DNA from 2 places in the Blautia sp. ZXY-1-B12 genome. Region 2 is predicted to be linked to the other one. Evidence: riboswitches for the same ligand, from Rfam matches in the RefSeq annotation. Region 2 holds a riboswitch; the other holds the start of a gene.
The links. Region 2 has a riboswitch for cyclic di-GMP ahead of AC075L_RS09205 (substrate-binding periplasmic protein). Riboswitches for the same ligand answer to the same signal wherever they lie in the genome.
Positions count from the first base shown of each region.

Region 1: linked by a shared signal. The riboswitch ahead of AC075L_RS14460 (sensor domain-containing diguanylate cyclase) and the one ahead of AC075L_RS09205 (substrate-binding periplasmic protein) in region 2 are both predicted to bind cyclic di-GMP.

Region 1 covers NZ_JBWJVP010000219.1:8,016-24,301, forward strand. Annotated here, with positions in the region: gene AC075L_RS14440 (YczE/YyaS/YitT family protein) at 1-547, shown strand, start outside; gene sdaAA (L-serine ammonia-lyase, iron-sulfur-dependent, subunit alpha) at 627-1,496, opposite strand; gene sdaAB (L-serine ammonia-lyase, iron-sulfur-dependent subunit beta) at 1,516-2,184, opposite strand; gene mgtE (magnesium transporter) at 2,943-4,337, shown strand; cyclic di-GMP riboswitch class I at 4,740-4,815, shown strand; gene AC075L_RS14460 (sensor domain-containing diguanylate cyclase) at 4,908-6,638, shown strand; gene AC075L_RS14465 (LysR family transcriptional regulator) at 6,674-7,582, shown strand; gene nikB (nickel ABC transporter permease) at 8,097-9,041, shown strand; gene nikC (nickel transporter permease) at 9,038-9,904, shown strand; gene AC075L_RS14480 (ABC transporter substrate-binding protein) at 9,939-11,477, shown strand; gene AC075L_RS14485 (ABC transporter ATP-binding protein) at 11,578-12,372, shown strand; gene AC075L_RS14490 (ABC transporter ATP-binding protein) at 12,369-13,130, shown strand; gene AC075L_RS14495 (FadR/GntR family transcriptional regulator) at 13,204-13,890, opposite strand; gene AC075L_RS14500 (GntP family permease) at 14,173-15,528, shown strand; gene AC075L_RS14505 (HPr family phosphocarrier protein) at 15,575-15,778, shown strand; gene ilvD (dihydroxy-acid dehydratase) at 15,841-16,286, shown strand, end outside.
Region 2 covers NZ_JBWJVP010000168.1:30,902-47,187, forward strand. Annotated here, with positions in the region: gene AC075L_RS09185 (SIR2 family NAD-dependent protein deacylase) at 1-953, shown strand, start outside; gene AC075L_RS09190 (helix-turn-helix domain-containing protein) at 1,054-1,365, opposite strand; partial or broken gene AC075L_RS09195 (Lrp/AsnC family transcriptional regulator) at 1,509-1,968, opposite strand; gene AC075L_RS09200 (MATE family efflux transporter) at 2,187-3,530, shown strand; cyclic di-GMP riboswitch class I at 3,693-3,786, shown strand; gene AC075L_RS09205 (substrate-binding periplasmic protein) at 3,966-4,781, shown strand; gene AC075L_RS09210 (ATP-binding response regulator) at 4,765-6,945, shown strand; gene AC075L_RS09215 (ABC transporter substrate-binding protein) at 6,945-8,795, shown strand; gene AC075L_RS09220 (hybrid sensor histidine kinase/response regulator) at 8,801-11,749, shown strand; gene AC075L_RS09225 (putative ABC transporter permease) at 11,817-12,704, shown strand; gene recQ (DNA helicase RecQ) at 12,730-14,619, shown strand; gene AC075L_RS09235 (M20 metallopeptidase family protein) at 14,640-15,809, shown strand; gene AC075L_RS09240 (flavin reductase) at 16,236-16,286, shown strand, end outside.

The sequences.
Region 1 (16,286 bases), on a different contig from region 2:
TAAACTTTCCGGACTTGGAAATGACCCTTTCAGCGGAATGGTAATGGCACTGGCAGAATGTGTGGGAATTGAATATGCCCGTTTTTTAATTCTTCTGAATCTGGGATTTTTTGTAATAGAAATTATCTGGGGAAGAAAGCTTATCGGATTGGGAACGATCATAAATGCGTTATTCCTTGGATATTTTGTTACATTTTTCTATAACCTGATCACATCTGTGATCGATGCACCGGATCAGATGGCAATGCAGGTGGTTACCGTATTTATTGGAGTTATCATAACAAGCCTTGGAATTTCCATGTACCAGCTTCCGAAACAGGGAGTTGCACCATATGACAGTATTTCCCTGATCATGACAGAGAAATGGCCGAAAATTCCGTATTTCTGGTGCAGAGTATCTAATGATGCGATCAGTGCACTGGTGTGTTGGCTTGCAGGGGGAATCGTCGGACTGGGAACACTGGTCAGTGCATTTGGATTCGGACCTTTTGTTCAGTTTTTCGATACACATTTTACATCAAAAGTGCTGGCAAAGCTGGAAAAATAATAAAAAACTGTCCTGTATATGCACATTATACGTAGAAAATAGGTGCATTACAGAGACAGTTTTTTTATTTGTCAGCCTGTTAACTGCATATATGGCATGCTTCACATGCAGATGGCGTAGTAGCGCATCCTCCCATAGCAGTTTCACGCAGTTCTGCAGGAAGCTTTTTACCCACGGTAAACATCGTCTGGATCATTTCGTCCAGAGGAATCAACTGCGGGATTCCTGCGAGAGCCATTTCTGCGGCAATTATAGCGTTTGCCACACCTGCAGCATTTCTGTTCTGACATGGATATTCTACCAGACCACCGACCGGATCGCATACCAGACCAAGCATGTTCATAAGAACAGTAGATGCAGCAAAAGTACATTCTTTCGGTGAACCTCCCATCAGCTCTACAGCAGCAGATGCAGCCATTGCAGATGCAACCCCTACCTCGGCCTGGCATCCGCCTACCGCACCTGCAACAGTTGCATTTCGCATTGCCAGATAACCAATGGCACTTGCGTTAAATAATGCCCGTATAATCTCTTCATCAGAGAATTGATAATGTTCCTGCATTGCCAGCATCAGCCCCGGTACGATTCCGGCAGAACCGGCAGTAGGAGAGGCCACGATCAGCCCCATGGAGGCATTCGTTTCCAGTGTAGCCATAGCATAAGTAATTGCCTTCTGAAGCAGATTTCCGCAGAGACCTTTTTTCTCCTGAGCGTGGAGACTCAGCTTTCTGGCTTCGCCGCCGATCAGACCACCCATAGATTTTACCGGCTGTCTGATTGGTGAGAAAGCAGCATCTTTCATAATTCCCAGTACTCGTGTCATTTTTTTATTTACAATCTCAGAGGCTGTTTCGCCAAGCTCAATCTCACGGATACGCATAATCTCTGAGATAGGAAGATTTTTTTCTTCACAGAGTGCTAAGAGTTCATTTGCATTTTTAAAATCCATGATAAAAATCCTCCTTTCTTTACATCTGTACGATCATAACTTCATGAATATTCGGGTTCTCGCGAATCGCAGGAACGATATTCTCAGGAAGTTTGCCGTCAGATTCTACGATTGTATAAGCAATCTCTCCCTTGCTTTCACGGAACAGACGCATAAATGCAATATTGATATTGCGGTCACTCAGGCATTTGGTAATATAGGCCACAACGCCGGGAGTGTCCTGATGAATCACGATCACTGCACTGTACTCGCCTGTAAAGTCTACCTGTACGTGATTGATATCTACAATACGGACCTTGCCTCCTCCAAGGGATTCGCCGCGTACGGTCATTTTCTGGCCTTTTTCATTTTCCATGCAGATATCTACGGTGTTCGGATGAATATCTGTTTCCTGCTCATTTGGAGTGAAAGAGAATTTCAGACCTTTTTCATGAGCAATATCAAAAGAATTTCGGATGCGCATATCATCGGTAGAGAATCCCATAATACCACCCAGCAGAGCTCGGTCAGTACCGTGACCATGGTAAGTTTTTGCAAAAGAGCCGTACAGGATGAAGTCGGCTCTCTTTAACGGGCCTTCGATCATTTTCTGGGCAAGATAGGAAATACGCGCCGCACCTGCGGTATGTGAACTTGAAGGACCGATCATGTTCGGCCCCATAACATCAAACACACTGATAAATGACATATTTTTTCTCCTGTGAATATCAATTATAGTCTTGCATGTTTATGGCAATAATCTTATTATTTGTAAATTTCTGATTATATTCTATCATTTAGGAATAAAAGAAGCAAACTTATCGTTAACATTAACAAAAATTAATGTAAAAAATGAGAAAACAGGGTTGCTTTTTCTCTACTGGGCGGTTACAATAACTGTGCAAATTGAAAATAATTTTAAAAATGCTGTTTCAAAATAGGGAACAGCATAAAATTTGCTGTTAGAAATCAGATTCCCGAAAACAGGGTCTGATATCCGAAATCGTAAATTTTAAAGAAAAGGCAGGTGGAACAGAATGGATAATTGCGATTCTCATGGGCGAAGTAGTAGCACAGGATCTGAATTAAAAAGAGTATATGAGTATAGCAGCCGTTTTTGTTCTGCTGTAGTCATATATTTTCAGGATTTTCCATGTATGCATATAAAATAGAAGTTTTTTACTGTCTGTGATCTGACAGTTTCTGTATGTGGAAGATCGGATGTCTTTTTCATTTCTTATCCTGTATTTATGAAATTCCCCCGAATCATGCAATTACATATTGAGCAGTAATGATCCGGCGAAGATGCCGGACAGTTACGGACAGCGGATGAATAGCAGGTTATGGCATAATACCCTGCAGTTTATTGTGCTGGAAAAAGCATGGAAGAAATGGCAGTAAAATGTAATAAATAACAGACTGCTTTCTTTTGGTGTGCTTTTATGCAAAAAAACGGAGGATGAAAGAATGGAGAAAAGAGTACAGGATTATTCCAAAGAAATTCTGAAGATCATCCGCAGCAACACCTCTCCAGCCGTTATGGGAGGAAGGCTGCAGGATTATCATGAGAATGATCTGGCAGATGTAATGCCAAAACTGACTGTACAGGAGCGGTGCAAGCTGTACCGTATCCTGGATACAGATATGCTCTCTGATATTTTTGAATATACAGATGAGGAGAATGCAGCAGAGTATCTGAATGAAATGGATGTGAGAAAAGCAGCAGCCATTTTATCCAGAATGGAGACAGATGCTCTTGCAGATGTATTAAATAAAGTTGAAAAAACAAAGAAAAAAATACTGATCGATCTGCTTGAACCTGAGGTTCGACGTGATGTGGAGATGATCGCATCCTTTGATGAGGATGAGATCGGAAGCCGCATGACAACAAATTATATTGTGATCACAGATAAACTGACAGTTAAGCAGGCAATGAGCAGTCTGATCGAACAGGCTGCAAAAAATGACAATATCTCCACTATTTTTGTAGTGACAGAGCAGCAGAAATTTTATGGGGCTATTAATCTGAAAGAACTGATCATTGCCAGACGCGATGATCTGCTTGAGAATCTGGTGGTGACTTCCTATCCATATGTATATGCGGAAGAGAATATTGATGAATGTATCGAAGAACTGAAAGATTATTCTGAGGATTCTATTCCGGTTCTTGACAACGATAATCAGCTTCTGGGTGTTATCACATCTGCCAGTATCATTGACCTGGTTGATGATGAGATGGGTGATGACTATGCGAAGCTGGCCGGTCTGACTGCAGAAGAGGATTTAAAGGAGCCACTGAAAGAAAGTATGAAGAAACGTCTGCCCTGGCTGATCATTCTTCTGGGACTTGGCATGGTAGTTTCTTCAGTGGTAGGAATTTTTGAGAAGGTGGTGACTGCACTTCCGATCATTATGTGCTTCCAGTCTTTGATCCTTGATATGGCAGGTAATGTGGGTACCCAGTCTCTGGCTGTGACGATTCGTGTGCTGATGGATGAATCTCTGACAGGTAAGCAGAAACTGGAACTTGTGTGGAAGGAAATGAGAATTGGTCTGTGTAATGGCGGACTTCTTGGAATTCTGTCTTTTGCGCTGATCGGATTGTATATTTATCTGTTTAAAGGAAAAACACTTTTGTTTTCCTATGCAGTATCCGGATGTATCGGTGTGGCACTGTTGCTGGCTATGTTGATCTCCAGTGCAGTAGGCACCTGTATTCCATTGTTCTTTAAGAAGATCAATATTGACCCGGCAGTAGCATCAGGTCCGCTGATTACAACAGTGAATGACCTTGTTGCAGTAATTACCTATTATGGCCTGAGCTGGCTGTTCTTATTAAAAATGCTGAATCTTGCAGGCTGAATTTCAGATAATAAAAACAGGTCCTGTATCTTTGATTATAAGATATTGGATCTGTTTTTTGTTTGAATTCGGCTGCCGTAGTTAATTACTATAAATTACAAATGCAATGTCTGATATTTGCAATCTGGAATAAATTTTGTGAAATAAGGAAAATAGCAGTTGACATTATTCCGGGGATATGCAAATAATATATTGCAATTAGTGTTTACCTGATCTGACGATTGAAAGAGGCAAGTCGTTATTTGGGTTTACAAAGCGTATAAACGTTACTGAGAACGGAGTAAACAGTAACAAATAAACAGCGGTGCAGGAAATATTAACGGTAAACAGTAATAAGAGATTGAAAATATAATATATATAATGTATCTGTGAATCAACTTGTTGGTACACCAGGCAACACAGATACAGTATCGGCAAAACAGTCGAAAGGCTGCGGCGCAAAGCTAAAGGGCCTGTAAAATGGCAGCCAGTTGCATTTATACAGAGAGTAATGTCTTGTTGTATTGTAGCGGGCATTATTCTCTTTTATTTTAAAGAAAGGTTGAGAATATCATGTCAGAGCATAGGTGTATGCTTAACAAAATGAATAAGATTGAAATATATGTCGCAAATGAAGATACGGATATTAATCCTTCAGTTCAGGAAGCTATTGAATATGTACTGAAACAGAATGATCCGGTGGGAACAGTCGCCGGTTATTATGATGAGAAGCTGACAATCTGGAGTGTAAGTAACTATTTTCTGCAGCTTTTGGGGTGGGATGACCTTGATGAATTTATGAAAGCATCAGACGGCTCTATGCTCAGTGTGGTCTGTAATGAGCAAAAGCATATATTTTCACCGGAAAGACTTCATGATTTACAGGGTTCTCACATCTTGTATCTGACAGACAGTAAAGGTTTATCAATACCGGTAAGGATTGTGAAGGCAGATGCCAGGGATAATAAAGGACGGCCAATCTGGGTATTATCTGTCAGATCTGCTCACTTTGCCCGGAATCAGGAAGCAAGGGAAGCTGCTTTTCACCGGGCTTTTACAGATATGAATCTGTGTGAATATTATGTGGATCTTCAGGAAAATACATTTGAATCTATGAAAGTAAAGGGCTCGCTTCAGGAAATTTCCAACAAAAGCCGGACATGGGATGAACTGATACAGATGTTTCTTAATAATTATGTCTGTCCTGAGAGTAAAGAGGCGGTTGCGCAGATTTACAACCGGGAATATATTACGAAGGAACTCAGAAAAATCACAGGGGAACTCAGTCAGGAATGCAAAGCAGTGTTTGACGGAGAGCTGCGTATTATCCGGAATGTAGTGATGGAGGGAGATACAGATGAGAACGGAGAGATCAGACACGCCATGATTTTTCTTCGTGATGTGACGGATTCGAAAAATGCGGAAAAAGAACGCAGAGCGATGTTAAAGCAGAACATCGCCATGGATCAACTTATTCAGGGAGTAACCAGGATTGTAGAGCGTTTTGCAGTTTGTAATCTGGACAGCGGGATATATGAATATTATGAGATGAACAATGAGTCTTATTATAATCCTACAGGTGATTACAGGGAACTTCTTCAGCGTATGTCCGGAGAGTATGTGATACTTACGGAAAAGATAAATATACAGATGGATGATCTGCTTTCACCGGAATATCTGAGAAAGGTTATTATGTCTGAGGATGATCTGTATACCTTTGAATATTGTACTCTTGACAAATCTTCTTATAAAGTAATGTCAGTGATACCTGTGGAATGGAAAGGCAGTATACTGTCCAAAGTAATGTTGATCGCTCAGGATATCGGGCAGAAGCATGAACTTGAGAAGCTGGCAAATACGGATGCACTGACAGGACTTTATAATGAGCGTTATCTTTCCGAAAGATTAAAAAGAAATGGAAAGCTGCATAAAAAATTTGCCATGTTCTATCTGGATCTGGACAGGTTTAAGCCTGTTAATGACACTTATGGACATGACATGGGGGACAGATTGCTGAAGGCGGTTTCCCGGAGATTGTGCAAATGTATCAGGAAGACAGACTATGCTTTCCGTATCGGTGGAGATGAATTTTCCCTGATCATTGAGGAGGGCAATATTAATGATGAATTCTGTGAGATGATGGTCAGAAGAATAAAAAGAGTCATTGACCGGCCTTTTAACATAGAGGGTCGTCTGCTGAGCGTGGATACAAGCTGTGGCTATGCCATTTATCCGGAACACAGCCAGAAGATCGATGAAATCCGCATTATGGCAGATCACAGAATGTATGAAGATAAAACTCAAAATAGAAAAAAGGGTTAATGGCGGATAAAAACAGAAAGAGGGATAAAATCTTTATGGATTTAAAACAATTACAGTATTTCGTAGTATGTGCGCAGACTGGTTCATTCAGTGATGCTGCGAAAAATCTGTATTCTACACAGCCCAGTGTCAGCAAGGTAATCAAGGGACTGGAAGATACGCTGGGAATGCAGCTTTTTGAACGACTGCCAAGAGGAATCAGACTGACAGTACAGGGGCATAAGATGTATGAATATGCGTCGAAAATTATAAATGAAGTAAATGTTCTGGAAAATATGGCTTCCAGCGGAATGACAAAATGGATCCGGATATCTTTAAATCCCAGCTCCTGGTTTGCCAATCAATTTGTAGACTTTTATAATGAAACCTATGAAAAAAAATATCATTTCCAGGTAACAACAGCAGGTGTACAAAGCGTAATGGAAAGAGTCCGGGATTATATGGATGATATTGGTTTTGTATATATCCTCAGTCAGCAGAAGGAAAATTTCCTGTATGAATTGTCAAAAAACAAAATGCATTTCGAACCTATCTATGAAACAGATGTAATGCTGTATCCGGGAGGGCTGACAGAGCTTTACAATTCCGGCAAAGAGAGGGCAGAACTGGAAGACCTGGAGGGAATCCGTTTTATACAGAATTATCAGGATGAATTTTTTGACATCGGTGCTGTAAAAGAAGATGCATTCCAATGGAAGGATATTGATATTTCCGTGCTGACCAACAGTGATTATATTATGGAAAAAATGCTGAAGAACAGTAAGGTGGCAAATATAAGCGGAAGTTACCTGTCAGAAAACAAAGAAGGAACTACACCGGGAATCCCTCTGGATCTTGGAGACAGTAAAGTGATTTTTGGTTTTATACTCCACAAAGGAGAAGCAATGGATGAGAGTGTGGCAGAGCTTGTGGAGTTTTTAAAGAGCAGACTGCCGAAGCATTAATTGCCGAAGCATTAATAAAAATTGCAGTTGACTTTTTAACTTATTTTGCATATACTAATAGTAGCTAAGAAATGAAGTGAAATTTCCATGAAGCGAAACGAAAGCCCTCAGAGTTGCCGCTCTGAGGGCTTTCTTGCTCGTTACGGGGAGCTGTTCCGTTTAGACTGTTGCTGTCTAATGTCCGCTGTCCAGCCATTTGCATATGTAGTAGCTAACTACGCCTGCTATGACAGAGACAAGAAATGAAGTAAAAATTGCTTCCATGAAACTCACCTCCTTCCTGCTGGAGGTTCGACAGCTCTTGTAGTATAACATAGTTTAGAACAAAATGGGATGGTTGTTTTAAATTATTGCTGATATTAAAAAAACCTATTCCAAAAATGACGATAGATATTCAAATTAAGAATAGCTCATAACCCCCCGGGTGGGTTGTGGGCTGTTTTTGCTTTTGTTAAACTGAGTGGAGGCTAATTAGGAGTACAATTTTGAAAAATTATAAAATGGAGATACTCAAATGAAAAAATATGCATTCAGACGACTGCTCCAGCTGATTCCCATTTTGTTTGCGATTACTTTTCTCTCCTATGGCATGATGCGGATTGCGGGAAGTGATGTAGTAACACAAAAAATGGAAAATACAGGACAGATCCTGTCAGAAGATAAGTTAAATGCAGCCAGAGAACAGCTGGGACTGGACAAACCATTTCTGACCCAGTATTTTGTGTGGCTTGGGAAACTGCTTCATGGAGATATGGGAAACAGCTATGTATCCAGTCTTCCGGTTTTTGACACGTTCATATCAAAGCTTCCGGCAACGCTGCTTCTTACAGTGACATCTATTTTGCTGACCATCATCATATCAATCCCTCTGGGGATTCTGTCAGCAGTGAAACAGAATACGATTACGGATTATCTGATCCGTTTATGCAGCTTTATAGGAAACAGTCTTCCTAATTTTTTTGTATCATTGCTGTTGATGTATTTTCTTGCGATCAGGTTGCGGATTTTTCCGGTTATATCCAAAGATGTAAGTTTAAAGAGTGTGGCAATGCCGGCAATCACTCTGGCAATTGCCATGTCGGCCAAGTATCTTCGCCAGGTCCGTGCAACTGTGCTGGATGAACTGAGTAAAGATTATGTGGCAGGAGCGAAAGCAAGAGGAGTAAAGTTTTCTGTCACTCTTTGGAAAAGTATTATGAAGGCTTCGCTGGTAACCATCATTACCTTGCTGATGCTGTCAGTGGGAAATCTGCTGGGAGGAACTGCAATCGTAGAATCAATCTTTATGTGGGATGGAGTTGGAAAGATGGCAGTAGATGCTATCTCCATGCGTGATTATCCTATTATTCAGGCATATGTTATGTGGATGGCGATCATCTATGTTGTAGTAAATCTGCTTACAGATCTGTCATACCGGTTCCTGGATCCGAGAATCCGTCTGGGAGGTGTGAAACAATGAGTGAAAAGCAGAATAAAAATGTGACAGTGCGTGTACAGAAGATTAAGAAAAACCATATAAAACAAAAGCTGGTCTTTTTTCTTATTCTGGCAATAGGGCTTGTGATACTTGCAGTTTTTTCAGAGCATCTCTGTCCATATGACCCTTATGCACAGGATCTGGCAAGTGCACTTCAGCCCCCCAGTCTTCAGCATCCTATGGGAACAGATACATATGGGAGAGATATGCTGTCCAGAGTTATAAGTGGTGCAAGAGCCAGTATTTTTTCGACCTTTATCCTGGTTGCTGTGATTTTTGTGTTAGGAACAGCTGTGGGTGTATGCTGCGGATATTTTGGCGGAGCTGCAGATACTGTTATGATGAGAATCTCAGATATATGTCTTGCTTTCCCTGGGCTTGTATTTGCCATGGCGATTGCAGCTATTCTTGGGGGAGGCATTCAGAATGCTGTTATAGCACTGGCAGTAGTAAGCTGGCCGAAATATTCACGTATTGCCAGAGGGCAGACTCTGGCATTAAAAGAGGAACCCTATATTCATGCTGCCATACTGGCAGGTGACAGCTCAGGTCAGATTATGCTCAGACATATTCTTCCAAATATGCTGGGCCCTGTTCTGGTAACAGCCATGCTTGATATCGGTACCATGATGATGGAACTTGCAGGTCTGTCATTTCTTGGACTGGGAGCACAGATTCCCATGGCTGAATGGGGAAGTATGATGAGCAGCGGACGAAGTATGATCCAAACATATCCATGGGTAGTATTATCACCTGGAATTGCAATTTTTATATCTGTGGCAATTTTCAATCTGTTAGGTGATACAGTTCGTGACTATCTGGATCCTAAGAACAGCCGTTCATGATAAGTAATATGAAAACAAACGAGGAGGAAAGAAAATGAGAACAAAGAAATTTCTGGCAATGGCAATTGCCCTGGGGCTGGCAGTAGGAATGACAGCTATGCCAACACTGGCAGCAGAAAAAAAGACATTGGTATTTGGCGATACCACCTTTAATGCGGAAAATGAGGAGGCAGATATTAATCCTCAGAATACCTATGCAGGATGGGCTTGCATCCGTTATGGAGTAGGGGAAACTCTTTTCCGTTATTCTGATACAATGGAAATAGAGCCATGGATCGCAAAAGAGTATGAAAATATTGACGAGCTGACCTGGAAGATCACACTGAACGACGGAGTTGTGTTTTCCAATGGACGTGCCTGTGACGGAGAAGCAGTAAAGGAAAGCCTGGAGGCTTTGGTTGCCAATCATGAGCGTGCAGCAGGAGATCTTTGCATTGATACTATCGAGGCAGATGGAAATACTGTTACCATAAAGACTACAGAACCGAAGCCTGCACTGATCAATTATCTCAGTGATCCTTATGGATGTATTATTGATATGCAGGCAGGTATCAGTGATGATGGTATAGTGATCGGTACAGGTCCTTATGTGGCAACTGAACTGGTGACAGATGATCATGTTAATCTTGTAAAGAATGAAAACTACTGGAACGGAGATGTGAATGTGGATGAGATCACTGTCCGTACAATCTCTGACGGTGATACACTGGCAATGGCTCTTCAGGCAGGGGAGATTAATGCTGCCTATGGTATGGCATATGCAAGCTATCCTTTATTTGAAAATGATGACTTTACATTTACCAGTACAGCTACAAGCCGTGCATTCTATGCGTGGATGAACTTTGAAAGTCCTGTAACATCTGACCCGGCAGTGCGTAAAGCAATTGCCATGGGTATTGATAAGGACAGCTTTGTGTCTGTGCTTCTGAATGGATATGGATATCCTGCAGTCGGTGTTTTCCCGGATACCTTCTCTTTTGGAGGGCAGAATCTGACAACAGAGAGCTATGATCCTGATGGGGCAAAGAAGGTTCTGGAGGAAGCAGGATGGGTGGATTCTGATGGTGACGGTATCCGTGAAAAAGACGGACAGAAACTGGAGATCCGCTGGCTTACTTATCCCAGCCGTCAGGAGCTTCCGCTTCTTGCAGAGTCTGCACAGGCAACCTTAAAAGAAATCGGTATGGATGTTCAGATAAATTGTACCTCTGATAATAATACTATCCGTAAAGACCCTGCATTATGGGATGTATATGCAAGTGCCATGGTAACTGCACCTACAGGAGATCCGGAGTATTTCTTCACTTCCTGCACACTGGATGAATCTGCAAGCAATAACGGACATTATCACAGTGATAAACTGGAAGATCTGGAAAAACAGATGAAGCAAGAATTCGACGCAGATAAGCGTTCAGATCTGGCGATTCAGATGCAGCAGACAATCCTGGATGACAATGCCTATGTATTCTGCTCTTACCTGAGAATGAGTATGATCATGCAGTCTAATGTAACAGGACTGACTGCACATCCATGTGATTATTATGAACTGACAGCGGATTTGGATATCAACTAAACTGTAACAATAAATGAAGAATATGTGAACGATGATATTTCAGGGGCAAAAGATATTTTGCCCCTGATTTGGTAAGTATTAACAAGGATGGTTTACAGAAATGGATAGAAAAATACTGACCTACGATTCCGTAGAGATATCATTTGGCGGGAAAGCGGTGGTTCATGATGTGAGCTTCTCTCTTGAACATGGAGAGATACTTGGCCTTGTGGGAGAATCCGGCAGTGGGAAAAGCACCCTGATCAAAGCCGCAATGGGACTTCTGGGACCGGATGGTCTTGTGACAAGAGGAGATATCCGATATATGAATCAGAATATTCTGGATATACCGGAGAAAGAAAAAAGAAAGATCAGAGGTGCAGGAATTGGCATGATCTTTCAGGATGCAGGTGCTTCCCTGTGCCCGATCCGCACCATTGGAGAACAGATTTATGAAAGTATGCGTGTACATACGAAGATAACAAGAAGTGAGGCCAAAAGCAGGGCAATGGATCTGTTTGATAAACTGAACTTTAAGGACAGTCAGCGTGTGTGGGACAGTTATCCATTTGAACTGTCAGGCGGAATGAATCAGAGAGCAGGTATTGCAATTGCCATGCTTATGAATCCGCCCATCCTATTTGCGGATGAACCGACCAGTGCTCTGGATGTGTCTGTACAGCGTCAGGTTGTAAGGGAAATGCTTAAGTTAAGAGAGTTGTTTGGAACTGCAATTGTGATCGTGACACATGATATCGGGGTAGTCCGGGCAATGGCAGATACTGTGTTGGTTTTGAAAAATGGAAAAACAGTAGAATATGGCACAGCAGACCGTGTACTGGATCATCCCCGGGATCCGTATACCAGGAAATTGCTGGAGGCTGTACCAAAGCTGCAAAGGAAGGTCAGAGTATGAGCATACTTTTAGAGGCAGAACATTTAACAAAAATATTTACCCAGAGAGGAAAAAATCCTTTTAAAGCAGTAAATGATGTAAGCTTTACACTAAAAAAAGGAGAAACGCTGGGAATCGTAGGAGAATCCGGCAGTGGGAAAAGTACAATAGCAAAGCTGCTCACCCGGCTGACTGATATCACAGAGGGTACATTGAAATTTGAAGGAAAAGATATTACAAGACTGAAACAAAGTCAGCTGAAAGAGGTATATGGAGATATACAGATGGTTTTTCAGAATCCGGTGGGTTCTTTTGATCCCAGAAGGACACTGGGTGACGGAATTGGTGAGAGTCTTAGAAACCGTGGAATGAAAAAGGCTGATGTGGAGAAAAGAGTAGCAGAATTGCTTGAGCAGTGCGGCCTTGAGAAGGAATATGCAAAAAGATATCCTCATGAGGTAAGTGGCGGACAGTGTCAGCGGGCTGCGATAGCAAGAGCTCTGGCAGTAAAACCAAAAGTTCTGATCTGTGATGAGGCAACCAGTGCTCTGGATGTAACCATACAGAAACAGATCATGGAACTTCTGGAAGACTTGAAAGAGAAGAATGGGCTGTCTTTTATTTTTATTTGTCATAATCTGGCCCTTGTTCAAATGTTCTGTGACAGGGTTCTGGTACTGTATGAGGGAAAAGTAGTGGAAAGCGGAATTCCCGATGATATCATTAATGAACCAAAAGAAGAATATACGCGGAGACTGGTGGATGCGGTACTTTCGTGATGGTGTTCTTAAAATGATTATAAAAAAGGTACTTCCCGGAGATGGAAGTACTTTTTTATATCATAATTCCGGATCATTTCATGGCAAGGTGAATCCTTTTTCTGTTGTAGACCAGATGAAGATACATGGCATCCTGTGCGCGGAGCGGGTCGTGGGCTGCGATAGCATCTGCAATCTCACGATGAGTTTCGATAGTCTCCTTATGCAGAGTATTTCCGGTGCTTTCCACAAAAAGAGGAATCGAGCTGTTGATCACCGGAATCAGTCTTGGCACCACAACATTCTTACTGCTCAGGGCAATAGCAGCGTGAAATTCAATATCCTTGTGTGTGTGATCCTCATGATTATTCAGTAACACTTCTACTTCATCGCAGAGAGCGGTGATTTTTTTTATGTCTTTTTCTTCTGCATTCGTAGCTGCCATAGCTGCTATGGAAGGCTCCAGAAGGAAACGTACCTCCAGAAGATCATGGATCAGCTTCTGTTTATTTCCGATAAAGGTAAATCCCAGAGGATCCTCTACCATTCCCGGAGAAGAAGCGATATAAGTGCCGGAACCCTGACGTATGGTAACAATGTTTCGTGAAGCAAGCAGCTTCATGGCCTCCCGGACAGAACTTCTTCCTGCATTCAGACGCTCGGAAAGAATTGTTTCATTGGGAAGCTTGTCTCCGGGCTGAAGGTTCTCTTCTAATATAAGTGAAATAATGTCTTCCGAGATTTTCTGGGGAAGACTTTTTTCTTCTAATGAATTCATCATATGATTTACTCCATTTCTAAAAGTGAAATTTCTTAATCTCTATGATAAGGTGTTTTAGAATGAATGTCAAAGCGCTAATATGCACAAAAATAAATGCGAAAATTTAGACAAAATTACAGTATTGCTTTTTTGGAGAATAGAATATATGATAAATACATCAGATGAATTGAAAGGCAAAAAACGAAAAAACGAGTAAATTCAGAAGAAAAACAGAAAATAGATCAGATGTATTTGAAAGAAAGTAGAAAAACATCAGATGAATCAAGGAGGTAAAAGGAAAAAATGGAAGAAACAACTTTTGCGGCAGATCCCATGAGATTAATGATTGCAGCAGCAGTAGGAATCATCGTATTACTGGTACTGATTATCAAGTTCAAACTTCATCCGGTTCTGTCAATGATGATTTCAGCCATTATCATCGGAGTAGGTGCAGGAATGCCCCTTACCATGATTTCCGACACGGTAGAAAAGGGTGTTGGAAAAACACTTCAGGGCATTGCACTTCTGGTAGGTCTTGGCTCCATGTTTGGAGGAATCCTGGAAGTAAGCGGTGGTGCACAGAGAATTGCGGAAACACTGATTGGCAAATTTGGTCAGAAAAAAGCAGGATGGGCACTGGGACTTACAGGACTGGTAATCGGAACTACAGTATTCTTTGAAGCAGGAGTTGTGGTACTGATCCCGTTGGCATTCAGTGTTGCGAAGCAGACAAAAAAATCAACTCTGTACTATGCAATCCCCCTTCTGTCAGGTCTTGCCAGTGGTTACGCTTTTGTACCGCCATCAGCCGGATCTGTACTGGTGGCAAATGCACTGGGCGTAAACCTGGGAACCATGATCATGGTCGGAATTCCTACAGCATTGATCTGTATGCTGGTTTCCGGTATTATCTGGGGCGGATTTATCGGAAATAAGATTTTTACAGAGCTTCCTGCCAATGTAGGTGAGATCAAAGATGACGGAAAAGAACTGCCATCCTTTGGACTGGTACTTGGTGTGATCCTCATACCTCTTGTTTTGATCCTTCTCAGTACCTTATCAAAATATATGCCCCTTCCGGCAGGCGTACAGGATGTATTGGGATTCCTTGGAAAACCATTCCTGGCACTGACAATTGCAACTCTGGCTGCAATGTATTTCCTGGGAATCCGCAGAGGCTTCTCTGGTGCACAGTTAAAGAAAATCCTGGATCACTCCCTCAGACCTGTAGGTATGATTCTTCTGGTTATTGCCAGTGGCGGTGTGATCCGTTGGATGCTGCAGGATTCCGGACTTGGAAATATTATCGGACCTGCTCTTGAGAAAAGCGGACTTCCGCTGATCCTGATCGCATTTTTCATTGCTATTCTTGTCAGAGCTTCAGTGGGAAGCTCCATTGTGGCAATGACAATGGCATCCGGAATTATGGCAACCATGCCTGCAGTTATGGATACCAGTATGCTCTACAGAGCAGCAATGTGCTGCGCTATCTGTGGAGGTGCTACAGCTCTGAGCCATGTAAATGATGCAGGATTCTGGCTGGTAGGAACCTTCCTTGAGATCGACGAGAAAACAACACTGAAATCTTGGACAATTATGGAGACACTGATCGGTGTCACAGCACTTATTGTAAGCCTGGTTATTTCGATTTTTGCATAGGAGGCAGAGAGAATGGTAAAGATACCGGTTTATTTAAGAGATATGTATGACGCGAAACATCTGGTACAGATTGCAGAGAAGCTGCAGAGGTGACGTAGATCTGCTCTGTGGCAGATATGTGGTAGATGCCAAGTCCATGCTTGGGGTATTCAGTCTGCCCACTTTCGAGCAGGTGGAAATAAGTGTAGGAGAAGAAGAAGCAGAATTCGCCAGAGAAAAGCTGGAAAGCCTGAATCTGATTCGAAAATAAATGATATCAGAGTCAAAATACCTTTTGATTCTAACAGTACAAAATTACAGGAGGAAAAAATCATGCAGTTAAAAAGTCAGGAAATGAGAAAGCTTGCACCGGAGCTTGATCCGCTGCGTATTGGTACAGGATGGAAGAAAGAAGACCTGGGAAAAGTACAGGTTATGGTAGAGAGTACATACGGAGACAGCCATCCTGGAAGTGGACATCTGAACATTCTTGTGGAAGAGGTTCGCAAGGGAATTGCTGAGGAAGGCGGATTTGGTGCCCGTTATCACTGCACAGATATCTGTGACGGAGAAAGCCAGGGTACAGATGGAATTAACTATAGTCTTGCCAGTCGTGAAATGATCGCAAACATGATTGAAATTCATGCAAATGCAACACCATTTGATGCAGGAGTTTATCTTTCCAGCTGTGATAAGGGTGTACCCGGAAATCTGATGGGACTTGCAAGAGTTAATATTCCGTCTGTATTTGTACCGGGCGGAACTATGAATGCAGGACC
Region 2 (16,286 bases):
TGAAAACACAAATGAACTATTCCAGACACTATAGTACCTATGCATCCGGCGGTACTGCTGTAGTGTTGAGCAAACAAAAACCACTTTCTTATGAGGAACAGATTCAGGAATTTGTTCGCAGAGTGCAGGAGGCAGAGTGTATCATAGTAGGCGGAGCATCCGGTTTATCAGCGGCTGGAGGTGGTGACTTTTATTATAGTGATACCCCTTCTTTTCGTGAGCATTTTGGAAAATTTGCAGATAAGTATGGATTCAAAGGTGCTTTTAGCGGCATGATGCATCGGTTTTCTACAAGAAATGAACACTGGGGATATGTGGCAACCTTTTTAAATGCTACACAAAATGCCCCTATCAGAGATCCATATCTGGATTTGGATAGAATCTTGCAGGGAAAGGACTTTCATATCTTAACGACTAATCAGGATACACAGTTTGTAAAGATTTATCCGGAAGAAAAGGTCAGTGAGATTCAGGGAGATCATCGTTTCTTCCAGTGTTCCCAGTGCTGTCAGGATGAAACATGGGATGCCGTACAACCTGTGGCAGATATGATTGCGGCTATGGGAGAGGGGACAATGGTGCCGGATGAACTGATTCCTCGCTGCCCTCATTGTGGTGCGGAAATGTTTCCGTGGGTAAGAGGATATGGGAATTTTCTGCAAGGGAAAAAATACGAAGAAGAATATGAGAAAATCTCAAAATACATTCAAAAGAACAAAGATAGAAAAATTCTCTTGATAGAACTTGGAGTAGGGCGCATGACACCGATGTTTATACAGGAACCGTTTTGGGAACTGACAAACAGTTTGAAAGATGCATATTATATTTCCGTAAATTCAGAATATCAGTTTTTGCCGGAATTCATTGAAGATAAGGGAATTGCTATTTTGGGAGATATAGGAACAGTGTTAAAAGATTTGCGGAAAGCAAAAGAGGAAAGTGCATTTGTATAGGATGCTTGTTCTTGATATTCCACTTGATGGAGAAACATTAGAATATTGATTGATACAAAACTGCACTCAGGGATATTGTGGGTGCAGTTTTGTATTAAAATTATTGATTACGATACAGTTTCTGATATGCAGTAGGTAATATCTGAAATATATCTCGGAAAGCCGATGTAAATTTACTTTGGTTTTTATATCCCACAGCGGCGGCAATTCCCGAAATAGATTTATCTTCCTGCAACAGCATATTCGATGCCAACTTCATACGGTATTCTTTCATGTAAGAAGCGATGGGCATTCCATAGACTGCTTTGAAAACGGATTTCAAAGTAGTGGTGTTCATCAGATACTGCTTTGACAACTCTTCAATAGTATAGTGGCGTTTTAGGATATGTTCCCGTGTACGAAAAATGGGCATTTTATTGTTATTTTGAAAAGCTGCGAGGCGTTTCAGGAAGAGCAAACTGTTGAAGTCAAAAAGTGGCTGGGAGCGTTATATTTAATTCACTTTGGCAGGGTGACATGACTGTATGGATCAAGGTTGGTTGCAGCTTCTGACTTTTATAGCCGTAATCCTTTAATATCTTTAATGCGTGATAAGATCATATTGCAACTGCAGCTGATAATGCCAGGCAGTGTATCAATGACATTGTGCAGGAAGTATTCCATTTCATCACCGGATGAAGCAACGGCATGTATATGAAGCCTGTCTCTTCCTGTGACACGGTAAATCTGTGTGACTGTATCATTTTTGTACATATATATCTGTCACCTGCGCCAGGTACTCCGGTTTTGTTTCAATTTCAAAATAGCATGATACAGCCCCACTGATTTTTTGCGGATTAATAATTGTTGTATATTCTTCGATTACGCCTCTTTTCTCCAAAGCCTGGATACGGGCTTTTACTGCCACTCTGGAAATACCGGTTTCTTCACCGATATCAGAGTAAGAGATACGTGCGTTTTCTATAAGCAGCCGGATAATCTTCTGATCCAGCTCATCTAAACCGTCCAGGTACATAAGTTCCCTCCTGTAAAATAATATAAAATAATATCCATCTGATAGCAGCTTTTTTCAATATCAAATATCATATCATTTATATTACTAAAAGTAAACAGCAGCTTGACTTATTTGCTGTAACTACATATAATTGTTGCGTAACGAAATCTTAAACTTACATTTTGAAAATACAATCGTGATTTCGGATAAAAAGCAGGAATTGATGGAGGAAAATGAGAATGTCAAAAGATGAATATTTAATCACAGATGCCCCTCTTAAAGCACTGACTGTTTTTGCAATGCCTATGATTCTGGGCAGCTTCTTTCAACAAGTATATAATATGGCTGATTCCATTATCGTAGGTCAGTTTGTGGGATCCTCTGCACTTGCGGCAGTTGGAGCCTGTGCCGCTTTGACCAATGTTTTCATCTGTGTGGCTTTGGGAGCCGGTGTAGGAGCAGGTGTACTTGTGAGCCGCTATTTTGGAGCTCAGAATTATAGCAAAATGAAAACAATTGTGTCAACATCGTTGATCAGTTTTCTGATTCTGAGTATACTTCTGGGGGTTTTTGGCTTTGTTTTTTCTCATTTTATGATGAGTTTATTACAAACACCTGCTGACATACTGGATGAAGCGGTACTGTATCTGCGTGTTTATTTTGTGGGATTTCCCTTTCTGTTTATGTACAATATCCTTTCAACGATGTTCAATTCCATCGGTGAATCGAAGATTCCGCTGGGCCTTTTGATATTTTCTTCTGTTTTGAATATTGTTATGGATCTTTGGATGGTGGCAGGTTTAGGGCTGGGTGTGTTCGGTGCCGCCCTTGCAACTCTCATTGCGCAGGGGATTTCCGCAGTGTTTTCGCTTTTGATTTTCTTTAACCGGATGCGTCGATATAAAAGCCGCTTTAACTGGTTTGACAGGCAGGAGTTACATTCCATGCTTCGTATTGCAGTACCATCGGTTCTTCAGCAATCCACAGTGTCAATTGGTATGATGATCGTACAGGCGGTTGTAAATCCCTTCGGTACACAGGCGCTGGCAGGTTATGCGGCAACCATGAGAGTAGAGAATGTTTTTTCACTGATATTTGTATCCATTGGAAATGCGGTTTCGCCCTATGTTTCCCAGAATCTTGGAGCAAAGAAAATTGAACGTATTAAAAAAGGATATCACGCTGCACTGGTGTTAGATCTGTGTTTCGCAGTCCTTGCTTTCATAGTCATTGAAACACTGCACACCCCAATTTCTTCCTTATTCCTTGGAAAAGATGGAACCGCTCTGGCATATCAGGTGTCCGGGGATTATATGAAATGGCTGGGATATTTCTTTATTTTTATGGGTATTAAGATGGCAACAGATGGAGTTCTTCGTGGACTTGGAATTATGCGGCCGTTTCTCATTGCCAATATGGTAAACCTTGCCATTCGGCTGTCAGTTGCCTTGATTTTTGCACCGCGTTATGGAATTGCATTTGTCTGGCTTGCTGTACCGGCCGGATGGCTTGCGAATTTTCTGATCTCCTATGGGGCACTTAGAAAATCATGGCCGGTTGATGAAGGAGTTTCATTCCGGTAAATTTCTCTTAAGTTTTGATGGGAAGCTGGATTTGTATGTTAAGAGGTATATTTTCGTTACTGTTCACTGGCAATATCCTGCGAAGCGTGTTGCTGTGAACAGTAACATATTTTCTTATAGACATGATATAGTATGAGTGCTATAATAAAAATAATTTTTTATGGCATTTATTGGCAAACCGGTTGAAAAGCCGGGGCGCAAAGCCAGAAGGAGCTAAAGTCAGATTGAAATCTGGCCATGCCAGCCGGTTGCATCATGCCTCAGTAATAAAAAAAGGTAAATGTTAAATGGGCATTATGGAAAAAGTTCCTGTAAAATTTTTTACAAGGAACTTTTTTTTGTCTTCAAGCGGATATTCGCAACCTCCGCAGGGGACTTACCTGATTCGGTTAAATTTGATGGAAAATAGAGAAGAACAGCAGGAATGGAGAAAAGATGAAAGGAAAAAGAGTGATTGCAGGCATTCTGCTTGTGGGAATTTTAGCAACTGCCCTGGCAGGGTGCAAAAATGCAGATGTTACTAAAAAAGAAAGAGAAAAGCCCGTTATCACCCTGGGCAGTGACAGTTATCCGCCATACAATTATCTGAATGAAGATGGAATCCCCACAGGAATTGATGTGGAACTGGCTACAGAAGCTTTCAGAAGAATGGGGTATCAGGTGGATGTTGTCCAGATCAACTGGGAGAAGAAAAAAGAACTGGTAGAAAGCGGAGAGATCGATTGTATTATGGGCTGTTTTTCCATGGAAGGACGCCTTGACGATTACCGCTGGGCAGGACCCTACATAGCAAGCCGCCAGGTAGTTGCTGTAAATGAGAGCAGTGATATCTATAAACTAAGTGATCTGGAGGGAAAGAACCTTGCCGTCCAGTCCACAACCAAACCGGAAGGCATCTTTCTGAACCGGACAGATGAAAGGATCCCCAAACTGGGCAATCTGATCAGTCTTGGGCACAGGGAACTAATCTATACCTTTCTGGGAAAAGGATATGTAGATGCAGTTGCTGCACATGAGGAATCCATTGTCCAGTACATGAAGGATTATGATGCAAGCTTCCGTATCCTGGAAGATCCGCTGATGGTGGTCGGGATAGGTGTTGCTTTTGCAAAAGAGGATGACAGAGGAATTTGTGAGCAGATGGATCAGACGCTGGAAGAAATGCGTCAGGATGGCACATCCCTGAAAATCATTAAAAAATATCTGGATGATCCCCAGAAGTATCTGGAGGTGGATGATCTTGGATATTAGGAGAAGAATAAAAGTAAAGCGATTCTGGATATTCGGCATTCTGCTTGGAATCTGTGTGACTGCAGCTTCCCTGTATTACTTTTTTCAGGCAGAGAAAAAGGAAGCAGAGAACAGGATGGTGAAAACTGTAAACTATGTCAAAGTGCAGTGTTCCACCTACACCCATTATAATGAAGCTTCGGAATCTAAAAGTCTCCTCCGTGCCATTGAAAGCGCCAGACAGATGAGTACGAATATCGACATGGAAACAGAAAACGGCGGCCGGCTAAGCCAGGAGTTTCTGAAAGAAAATCTGCAGACCCTCTGGGTGGATGGTATCCTTGTGCTGGATGCAGAGGGAAAGACAGTCTGCAAATACAGCATGGATGAGGCTCTGACCAATGAGATCACAGATTATCTGCAAAAAGACATTATCATGGATTTTACCGGATATGAAGAAAGATCTTATTCGGAACGGATTGACCGAGAAGACGGATCACGTATCGACATTGCAGCCTGTGCCAGAAAAGATGTACCAGGTATGGTTGCAATTTATTATTACACATCTCCGGAATTTGTCAGAAATTATACCCTGACAATACAGAACCTTTTAAATGGCTATAGCACTCAGAAAGATGGAACGATTATTGTTGCAGATAAGGGAACCATCGTTGCTAGCAACGATGAAAGCCTGCTGGGACAGGATACTGCCGGCAACCAGGTTGTCCAGGCAATGAAAGAGCATACAGACAGTCAGCATATTTTTCATTTAAAAAATGAAGGAACCGGAGGTTACGGAATCATGCTGAAGCAGCGGGATTATTATATTTATGCCTATCTTCCGGATACGGAAGTATTCCGTAACCTGCCACTAAGTGTAACAGCTGTCGTTTTTCTTTATTTACTCATATTCGGTATATTCTGCTTCTGGGGTTACAGAGCGGATCTGGCACACCGGAAACAGGAACAGGAAAAAGATGAAAAATATAAAGCAGAACTTCTGAGAGCAGCAAAAAAAGCAGAAGCAGCCAATGAGGCAAAAACCGAGTTTCTGCAGAGAATGAGCCATGATATCCGGACACCGATCAATGGAATCTGCGGCATGATCAATGTGGCAGACCATTATGCAGACAATATGGAGAAACAGACGGAATGCAGGGCAAAGATCAAAAAGACATCCCATCTGCTGCTGGAACTGATAAACGAGGTTCTGGACATGAGCAAGCTGGAGTCAGATGAAGTGGTTCTGGAAGAAATCCCATTTAATCTGAACAGTATTTTTGAGGAAATACTGGGTGTGATCGAACATATGGCTGCGGAGCAGAATATCCGGATCATTTGGGAAGAGAAAGAAGTTACACACTGGAATCTTATTGGAAGTCCGGTGCATGTGAAACGGATTCTGATGAATATTTTGTCTAATGCGGTGAAATATAACAAAGAAAACGGATATGTCTATATCAGCTGTCGGGAAATCCCATCGAAACAGACAGCAATGACCACATTGGAATTTGTCTGCAGAGACACCGGAATTGGAATGACAGAGGCATTCCAGAAACGCATTTTTGAACCATTTGCACAGGAACATGCAGGAAGTCGCACAAAATTTGCCGGAACAGGACTGGGAATGCCAATTACAAAAAAACTGGTGGAGAAAATGGGCGGAACCATTTCCTTTGAAAGTAAAGAAGGCACAGGGACTACATTTGTGATCCGGATTCCATTCCAGATTGATGCAGATATGAAGGACAGGACTGAAACGGAAGAAAAAACAGAAACTTCTATCCAGGGGCTCCATGTTCTTCTGACAGAGGATAATGAGCTGAATATGGAGATTGCAGAATTTGTGCTTCAGAATGAAGGCGCTGTGGTGACAAAAGCATGGAATGGACAGAAGGCTGTTGACATATTCAGAAAAAGCAGACCTGGAGAATTTGATGTTATTCTTATGGATATTATGATGCCTGTCATGAATGGATATGAAGCAGCAAAGATGATCCGCTCTCTGGACAGAGAGGATGCAAAAGTGATACCGATCATTGCCATGACAGCAAACGCGTTCACTGAGGACAAAATGAGAGCAAAGGAAGCAGGAATGGATGAACATATTGCCAAGCCTGTTGATGGAAAGTTATTAGTAAAAGCGATCAATGAGTTAGTAAAACATAATCAGGAGAAGTTATAATGAAAAAGAAAAAATGGAATAAGATACTTGCTGTGCTTTTGGCGATGGTGACAGCCGTATCACTTCTGTCTGGCTGCGGCGGGAAAAGTGCGGAAAAAGAAGATGCAGAAACCATCACAGTGTATTTATGGAGCACAAAGCTGTATGAAAAATATGCGCCATACATCCAGGAACAGCTTCCGGATATCAACGTTGAATTTGTAGTAGGCAATAATGATCTGGATTTCTATCGTTTTCTGAATGAAAACGGCGGATTGCCGGATATTATAACCTGCTGCAGGTTTTCCCTCCATGATGCAAGCCCCCTGAAGGACAGTCTGATGGATCTTTCCACAACCAATGCTGCAGGTGCTGTCTATGATACCTACCTTAACAATTTCAAAAATCAGGATGGCAGTGTAAACTGGCTTCCTGTGTGTGCAGATGCCCATGGCTTTGTAGTGAACAAAGATCTTTTTGAAAAGTATGATATTCCTCTTCCAACGGATTATGAAAGCTTCGTTTCTGCCTGCCAGGCATTTGATGAGGTGGGTATCCGTGGGTTTACTGCAGACTATTACTATGATTATACCTGTATGGAAACACTGCAGGGTCTGTCTGCATCAGAGCTGTCTTCTGTGGATGGACGTAAGTGGCGTACCATCTACAGTGACCCGGACAATACAAAGAGAGAAGGTCTGGACAGTACCGTCTGGCCGGAGGCTTTTGAATGTATGGAGCAGTTTATTCAGGATACAGGGCTGAGCCAGGATGATCTGGATATGAATTATGATGATGTGGTTGAGATGTACAAAAGTGGTAAGCTTGCCATGTATTTCGGCAGTTCTGCCGGTGTAAAAATGTTCCAGGATCAGGGCATTAACACAACATTCCTGCCATTCTTTCAGCAGAACGGCGAAAAGTGGCTGATGACTACACCATATTTCCAGATAGCTTTAAACCGTGACCTGACAAAGGATGAAACACGTCGGCAGAAAGCAATGAAGGTACTGAACACAATGCTTTCAGAGGATGCGCAGAACCGGATCATTTATGATGGGCAGGATCTGTTAAGCTATAGCCAGGATGTGGATTTCCGGCTTACGGAATATCTGAAGGATGTGAAACCTGTGATCGAAGAAAACCATATGTATATCCGTATTGCGTCAAATGACTTTTTTTCCATTTCCAGGGATGTGGTGTCTAAGATGATCTCAGGAGAATATAATGCAGAGCAGGCTTATCAGTCATTTAATTCCCAGCTTCTTGAAGAAAAATCCACTTCTGAGGATATTGTGTTGGATTCAAAGAAAACTTATTCCAATCGTTTCCATACCAGCGGAGGCAATGAAGCCTATTCTGTTATGGCAAACACTTTGCGCGGTATTTATGGGACGGATGTGCTGATTGCAACAGGAAACAGCTTTACAGGAAATGTACTGAAGGCCGGTTATACAGAAAAAATGGCAGGCAACATGATTATGCCAAACGAGCTTTCCGCTTACAGCAGTGAGATGAGCGGGGCAGAACTGAAGGAAACGGTCAGAAACTTCGTAGAAGGCTACCAGGGAGGCTTTATCCCCTTTAACCGTGGCTCTCTGCCTGTGTTCAGTGGTATTTCTGTAGAAATCAGGGAAACGGATAATGGTTATACATTGAGTAAAGTTTCAAAGAATGGAAAACAGATTCAGGACAAGGATACTTTTACTGTGACCTGCCTTGCAGCACCACAATATATGGAAGCTTATCCGGCAGAGGAAAATATTGTATTTGATGGAGGGGATACCTCTGTGGAAGATACCTGGACAACATATGTTTCAGATGGTAATGCCATTCTTGCAGAGCCTGAAGACTACATTACTCTGAGGTGAGAAGAATGGATGTTAAGAATCATAATACAAACAGAAAGAAACGGGTTGTGAGAAAACGATGGAATGCAGCAGTTCTTATTGCCCTATTTGTTGGAATCCTTTTGACTGTTTTCCAATATTTGGGGTTTGTATCGAAGACTGTTTATGAGGAAAGTGTTTCTCACCTGACAGAAATTTTTCATCAGTCTGATAATATGCTAAGTGAGCTGACAAATAAGAATCTGACTTATCTCCATATATGGGGGGAATATTTGCAGAACACTTCCGATGAAAGTGAAATTCGTGAGTATATAGAGAAAGCACAGGAAGATGCAGGCTTTTTAGATTTTTATTTCCTGTCAGCGGACGGGAACTATAAGATGGCAACAGGTGAAACCGGGTATCTGGGATTGCAGGAAAATATTGAAGATGAGATCCGGCAGGGAAATGATGTGATAACCAATGCAACGGTTCCCGGAAAATCCCAGCTCCTTGTTTTTGCTACTCCCAGGCCTCATGGAAGTTATCAGGGCTTTGAATATGATGCCATTGCCATTGCCTATGAAAACTCTGATATCGTAAATGTGCTGAATATTTCTGCTTTCAATGGAAATGCCCAGAGTTATGTGGTTCATCCGGATGGCCGTGTTGTTGTGGATCATTCTTCTGAGGCATGGGGAGAGGTGTATAATTTCTTTGGGATTCTGAGAGAACATTCCAATATGTCTGAAAAAGAGATCCTTAAACTTTCAGAAGAGTTTAAGGAAGGACATACAGATGCAATGCTGATAAATCTGGATGGAGAGGATTACTATCTGGTCTATGAGAAATCCAAACCTCAGGACTGGATCTTTCTGGGACTTGTCCAGGCTGATATCGTCAATGCAAGTATGAATGTTCTGCAGCGTAGCACTGTGCTGCTTGTAAGTGCAGTAGCGGTGTGTATTGCCGGTCTTTTTATTGGAATTATTCTCCGGAAAAACAGGGTAAACCTGAAGAGAAAGGATACGGAGATCCTGTACAGGGACGAATTGTTTCAAAAGCTGTCAATGAATGTAGATGACGTTTTCCTGATGCTGGATGCAAAAACATATCAGGCAGATTACGTCAGTCCCAATGTGGAAAAACTGCTGGGAATTACAGTAGAACAGATTCGTAAAGATATTTGTGTCCTTGGGAAACTGCATCCCGGGGACGTTGAAGATCCGGAGAAGAAGTATCTGGAAGAAATCCAGGTTCATGAGCAGCAGGAATGGGATCTTGAATATGTTCATCAGAAAACAGGAGAACACCGCTGGTTTCATAACGTTGCAATGGGCAGCGAGGTAAACGGAAAAAAGAAATATATCCTGGTTCTGTCAGATCGTACCTCTGATAGAAAAATGAATCAGGCCCTTTCTGAGGCGGTCCGCGCTGCGGAGACTGCAAACAAGGCAAAGAGCACCTTCCTTTCCAATATGTCTCATGATATCCGTACACCAATGAATGCGATCATTGGTTTTACTACACTGGCTGTAAGCAACATTGATGATAAAGAAAGGGTTCGGGATTATCTGGGTAAGATTCTTTCCTCCAGTAATCATCTGCTCTCACTGATCAATGATATCCTGGATATGAGCCGTATTGAGAGCGGGAAAATCCATCTGGAAGAGACGGAAGTCAGTCTGTCAGAGGTTCTTCATGATCTGAAAACCATTATCAGCGGACAAATCCATGCGAAACAGTTAGAGCTTTACATGGATGTCATGGATGTTACCAATGAGGATGTTTATTGTGACAAGACCAGGCTGAATCAGGTACTGCTGAATCTTTTGTCCAATGCGATCAAGTTTACTCCTGCAGGCGGAACCGTTTCTGTCCGGCTGAGAGAGTATCCGGGTACACAGAGAGGCTGTGAACTGTACGAAATCCGGGTAAAGGATAACGGAATCGGCATGAGTCAGAAATTTGTACAGAAGATCTTTTCTCCTTTTGAGAGAGAGCGGACTTCCACTGTAAGCAGGACTCAGGGTACAGGACTGGGTATGGCTATCACCAAGAACATCGTGGATATGATGGGCGGAACCATTGAGGTTCAGACAGAACAGGGCAAAGGTACTGAATTTATTATCCGTCTGCCATTGCGGATTCAGCCTGAGAACCACCGTATAGAGAAAATCGCAGAGCTGGAAGGTCTGAAAGCATTGGTAGTAGACGATGATTTCAATACCTGTGACAGTGTGACTAAGATGCTTGTGAAGGTTGGAATGCGTTCGGAATGGACACTTTCCGGTAAGGAGGCTGTTCTCCGTGCACGGCAGTCTGTGGAAATGGGGGATGCATTCCATGCTTATATTATTGACTGGCGTCTGCCTGATATGAACGGCATTGAAGTTACCCGTCAGATTCGCAGTCTTGGTGATGATACGCCGATCATTATCCTGACTGCTTACGACTGGTCAGATATTGAAGTGGAAGCCAGGGCAGCAGGGGTGACTGCGTTCTGTGCCAAGCCTATGTTTATGTCAGATATCAGAGAGACTCTGATGGCTGCAATCGGCCAGAAGCAGGCCGGGGCAGAGGATAATATTCTTCCGGCAGCAGATTCAGATTTCAGAGGCAGGCAAATACTGCTTGTGGAAGATAATGAACTGAACAGAGAAATTGCAGTAGCACTCCTTAGTGAATATGGTTTTCAGGTTGATACAGCGGAAGATGGAGCAGAGGCTGTGGAGAAGGTTAAGAATTCAAGACCAGGTGATTATGATCTGGTGCTTATGGATGTGCAGATGCCTGTAATGAACGGATATGAGGCTACTGAGCAGATCCGTTCACTGGATGATCGGGCACTGGCGGGAATTACGATCCTTGCCATGACTGCCAATGCTTTTGACGAAGACAGAAAGAAAGCACTGGCATGTGGTATGAATGGATTTCTATCCAAACCAATTGTTATAGAGGAACTGATCAGTACATTACAAAACAGTCTGGGGTAAGTTTTCTGTTTGAACTGTGATAATGGGATATGAAAAGTGGTTTGATGAAAGCAAGGAGGAGCAACGAATGATTTGTGGAATGACGTATTTTCAGATATGTCTGTATTTTCTTATTTATTCTTTTGGCGGCTGGGTTGTTGAAGTTATTTTTCATGCAGTAGCCTTGGGAAAGGTCATAAACAGAGGTTTTCTGAATGGACCGGTCTGCCCGGTATATGGATTTGGGGTGCTTTCTGTTTTTGCTTTGCTCAATACAATTCAGGGCAGCGGGCGTCAGATGAGTGATGGAATGATTTTTGTGTTTGGAATTGTTCTGGCAACTGCGGTGGAACTGGTTGCAGGCTGGCTGCTGGATGTGTGTTTCCACGCAAGATGGTGGGATTATTCAGATAAACCCTTCAATTTTCATGGCTACATTTGCCTGGAGTTTTCTCTGATCTGGGGACTGGCTATCGTTATGGTAGTAAAAGTTTTCCAGAAGTATGTAGAGGCACATGCGTTACATACACCTGCAACCTGGGAATGGATTGTGATAGCAGTTTTGTATGCTGTGTATCTGACAGATTTTATTGTGACGGTAGCAGTGATCCAGGGACTGAATAAAAAGCTTACCAGACTGGATAAGGTTCGCTCAGATCTGAGAATTGTAAGTGATAAACTGAGTGATACACTGGCTACGACTACGATTGGCACAGCGCAGAAAGTGGGAGAAGGAAAGGTTCAGGCAACTCTTGCAGCAGCAGAACTGCGTGATGCAACTGCCGCACAGCGAGAAAAATCTATCGAAATGCTTCGTATAAAAAGAGCGGAGCTTCAGGCTCAGTTTGAGGAACTGTCCAGTTCTATTACCAATCATACCGTTGTCGGTCAGGGGCGTATCATCAAGGCATTTCCGAAGATGCAGCACAGAGACTATTCCGAACTGATTCAGGAGCTGAAAAAGAAATTAAAATAGATTAAAATGCAGAGGGAGGCTTCAGGTGAACAGACAGGCAGTACAAACCTTAAAGACTTATTTTGGATATGATACATTCAGAGAAGGGCAGGAGAGTGTTGTGGAGTCCATTCTGGAACACCGGGATGTGCTTGCAATCATGCCGACAGGAGCTGGAAAATCCATCTGTTATCAGGTACCGGCACTGATGCTGTCAGGAATTACGATTGTAATTTCTCCTCTGATCTCACTGATGCAGGATCAGGTAAAGGCTTTGAATGAAGCGGGAATACATGCCGCATTTATCAATTCTTCACTGTCGGAAAGTCAGATTAGCAAGGCGTTGTACCTGGCAGCAGGAGGAAGATACAAAATTATTTATGTTGCACCGGAACGTCTGGAAAATTATGAGTTTCTGGAATTTGCCAGACAGGTGGAGATTTCCATGGTGACAGTGGATGAGGCACATTGTATTTCACAGTGGGGACAGGATTTCAGACCAAGCTATGTCAAAATCGTAGACTTTGTAAAAAATCTTCCCGGTCGTCCGATCGTCAGTGCTTTTACCGCAACTGCAACAGAGGAAGTAAAGAACGACATTCTCTGTACTTTAAAGCTGGAAGATCCGAAAGTAGTGATCACCGGGTTTGACAGAAAGAATTTATATTACAGCGTGGAAAATATCCGGCGAAAAGACGATTTTGTGATGGATTACATAGACAGACATCCAACAGAGAGCGGGATTATTTACTGCTCTACAAGAAAAAATGTGGACAATCTTTTTGAACTGCTTTTCCAAAAAGGAGTTGCTGTTACCAGATATCATGCAGGACTGAATAATGAAACCAGAAAAAAGAATCAGGATGATTTCATTTACGACAGAACCCCTGTTATTATTGCAACAAATGCATTTGGAATGGGGATTGATAAATCCAATGTGAGATATGTGATCCATTACAATATGCCGCAGAGTATGGAGAATTATTATCAGGAGGCAGGACGTGCAGGGCGTGACGGAGAGAATTCCCAGTGCGTTCTATTGTTTTCTGCACAGGATGTTATAATCGACCGAATGCTTCTGGATAACAAAGATTTTTCCGATGTGGATGAAGAGGATGAATTTCTCATTCGTCAGCGGGATATACGAAGGCTTCAGATCATGGAAGGATATTGTAAAACAACAGGATGTCTGCGAAATTATATTCTGGAGTATTTCGGTGAAAAGACCTTCGGTCCCTGTGATAATTGTGGAAATTGCCACAGAGAATACCATGAGACAGATATGACCAGAGAGGCGAAGTGGGTAGTGAACTGTGTAGCTGAGACGAGAGGAAGGTATGGACTGACAATTGTGCTTGGTACTTTGCTGGGGGCTAAGAGAGCCCGGTTGAGGGAGCTTGGAGCAGATAAGTATAAATCTTATGGAGCATTGAATGATCACAGTGAGGCAGAACTCAGGGCACTGATCAGCCAGATGACTGAGATGGGATATCTCTATCAGACACAGGAACGTTACAGTGTGCTGAAACTGGGCGATATTTCTCCGCTAAGAGATGAAAATACTCACGTGATCATGCGTACTTACGAGGAAAAAGAACCGGATAAAAAGAAAAAGCCCCAGAAATCTGTCAGAAAACGCAGTACAGATGCGCTTACGGCAGCAGGTTACGATTTATTTGAAGCTCTGCGGAAACTTCGTCTGGAAATTGCAAAAGAGGAAGCCATGCCTCCATATATCGTGTTCAGTGATAAGACGCTGATAGATATGTGCATCAAATGTCCATCAAATGAAGAAGAAATGCTGGAGGTTTCCGGTGTGGGCGAGAATAAGCTAAAGAAATACGGTCAGAGATTTCTGGAAGAGATACAGAAGTTCTGCCTGGAACGTCCGAATGCGGTTTTGAGTATGTCGGAAGATGAAAATGGTAATCCCTGAGAACAAAGGTTGGAAAACAGATGAATATAGAAAAATATACGGAAGAATTAATCACATTGAGACATTACTTTCATCAACATCCGGAGCTGGCACTTCAGGAAGTGGAGACGTCTGCATATATCCGGAAATATCTGGAGAAACTGGGATATGAGATTGTGCCGATAGAACCTACAGGATTGATCGCGGAACTTCCATCTCTGAGAAACAGGGAGAAACTGGTTGTACTCAGGGCGGAGATGGATGCATTGCCCATACAGGAGCAGACAAATCTACCATATGCATCAGTAAATCAGGGATGTATGCATGCCTGCGGTCACGATATGATCCTGGCAGCAGCACTGATCCTTGCAAAAATTGTGGCAGAAGAGCAAAGAATGCAGGAAAATTTTCCGGTCAGGCTCCGGTTCCTTTTTGAACCTGCAGAGGAGATTGGTGAAGGTGCAAAAAGAATGCTTCAGGCCGGAGCATTAGAGAATCCGAAAGCAGATGCATTTCTGATGTTTCATTACGCAGCGGACATGACATTTGGAATGGCAGTGCATCAGGGACAGGCATCTTCCATGATCAACAGTATGCAGATTCATGTTCATGGAAAATCCAGTCACTGGTGTGAAGCGGATAAGGGGATTGATGCAATTTATGCAGCTGCTCAAGTGATAAGTGCCATTCATGATCTGAATGAAAGTTTTGGAAAACAGCATCCGGATGCAGGAAAATATATTGTGGGTACGGGTACAATCCATGGCGGTGAATATACGAATATTATTGCAGACCATGTGGTATTAAACGGAAATATACGCGCAGTTCATGAAGAAACTTACACGGCACTTGAGCACGAGCTGGAGAGAAATCTGCAGGAAATTGAAAAGCAGACTGGCACACAGATCCGTATGGAATTTCCCAAAAATCCGGTATATGCGTTTGCCAATGATGAGGAACTTACAGAGACAGCAAAGGTAGTGGGTGCAGAAGTATTCGGAGATAAATTTGTTCTGGAAGGAGAAGATGAGTTGTTTCTTTCCGGTGACAACGCATACAGATATTTTAGAGAAACCAGAGGACTTTTCACAGTATTTCTTGCGGGAATACCAGGAGAGAATCATCCTCTGCATCATCCGAAATTTCAATTGGATGAGAGGATACTGCCGTACAGCGTGGAAGCATTGTATAAGATTATAACTACATTATGAGTATTGCTATTTTGGAAAATAGTGAATTGTGATGTGGTTCAGCAGAGCGTGAAATTCTACTGAACTGGATCAATGTATTATTTACGCAGATTGCTATGGAAGGAACGTCAGCAGGATGGATAATTTGTATCTGTTCTGCTGTTTTTTGAGTATACTCGTAATAATTTCAGAGAATACTGTAAATTAACCCAATTAAGTAAGCCCTGCTTCAATTGAGGATATCCACCTGACTCTATAAAAAATCTCATAAATAAATGAAAAAAATTACCAAAAGGACTTGAAAATTGGATTAAAATAGTATAATATAAAAACATAAACAAAATAAGAATGCATAGCAACTATAACTTATTAACGTTGAGTGACAGCAGATTGCTGAATAGTAACGGACAGACGATATACTATAAAGAAAGAATTGAGGGCAGAAATATGAAGATTACAGATACCATTAAATATGTCGGAGTGAATGACCATCAGGTA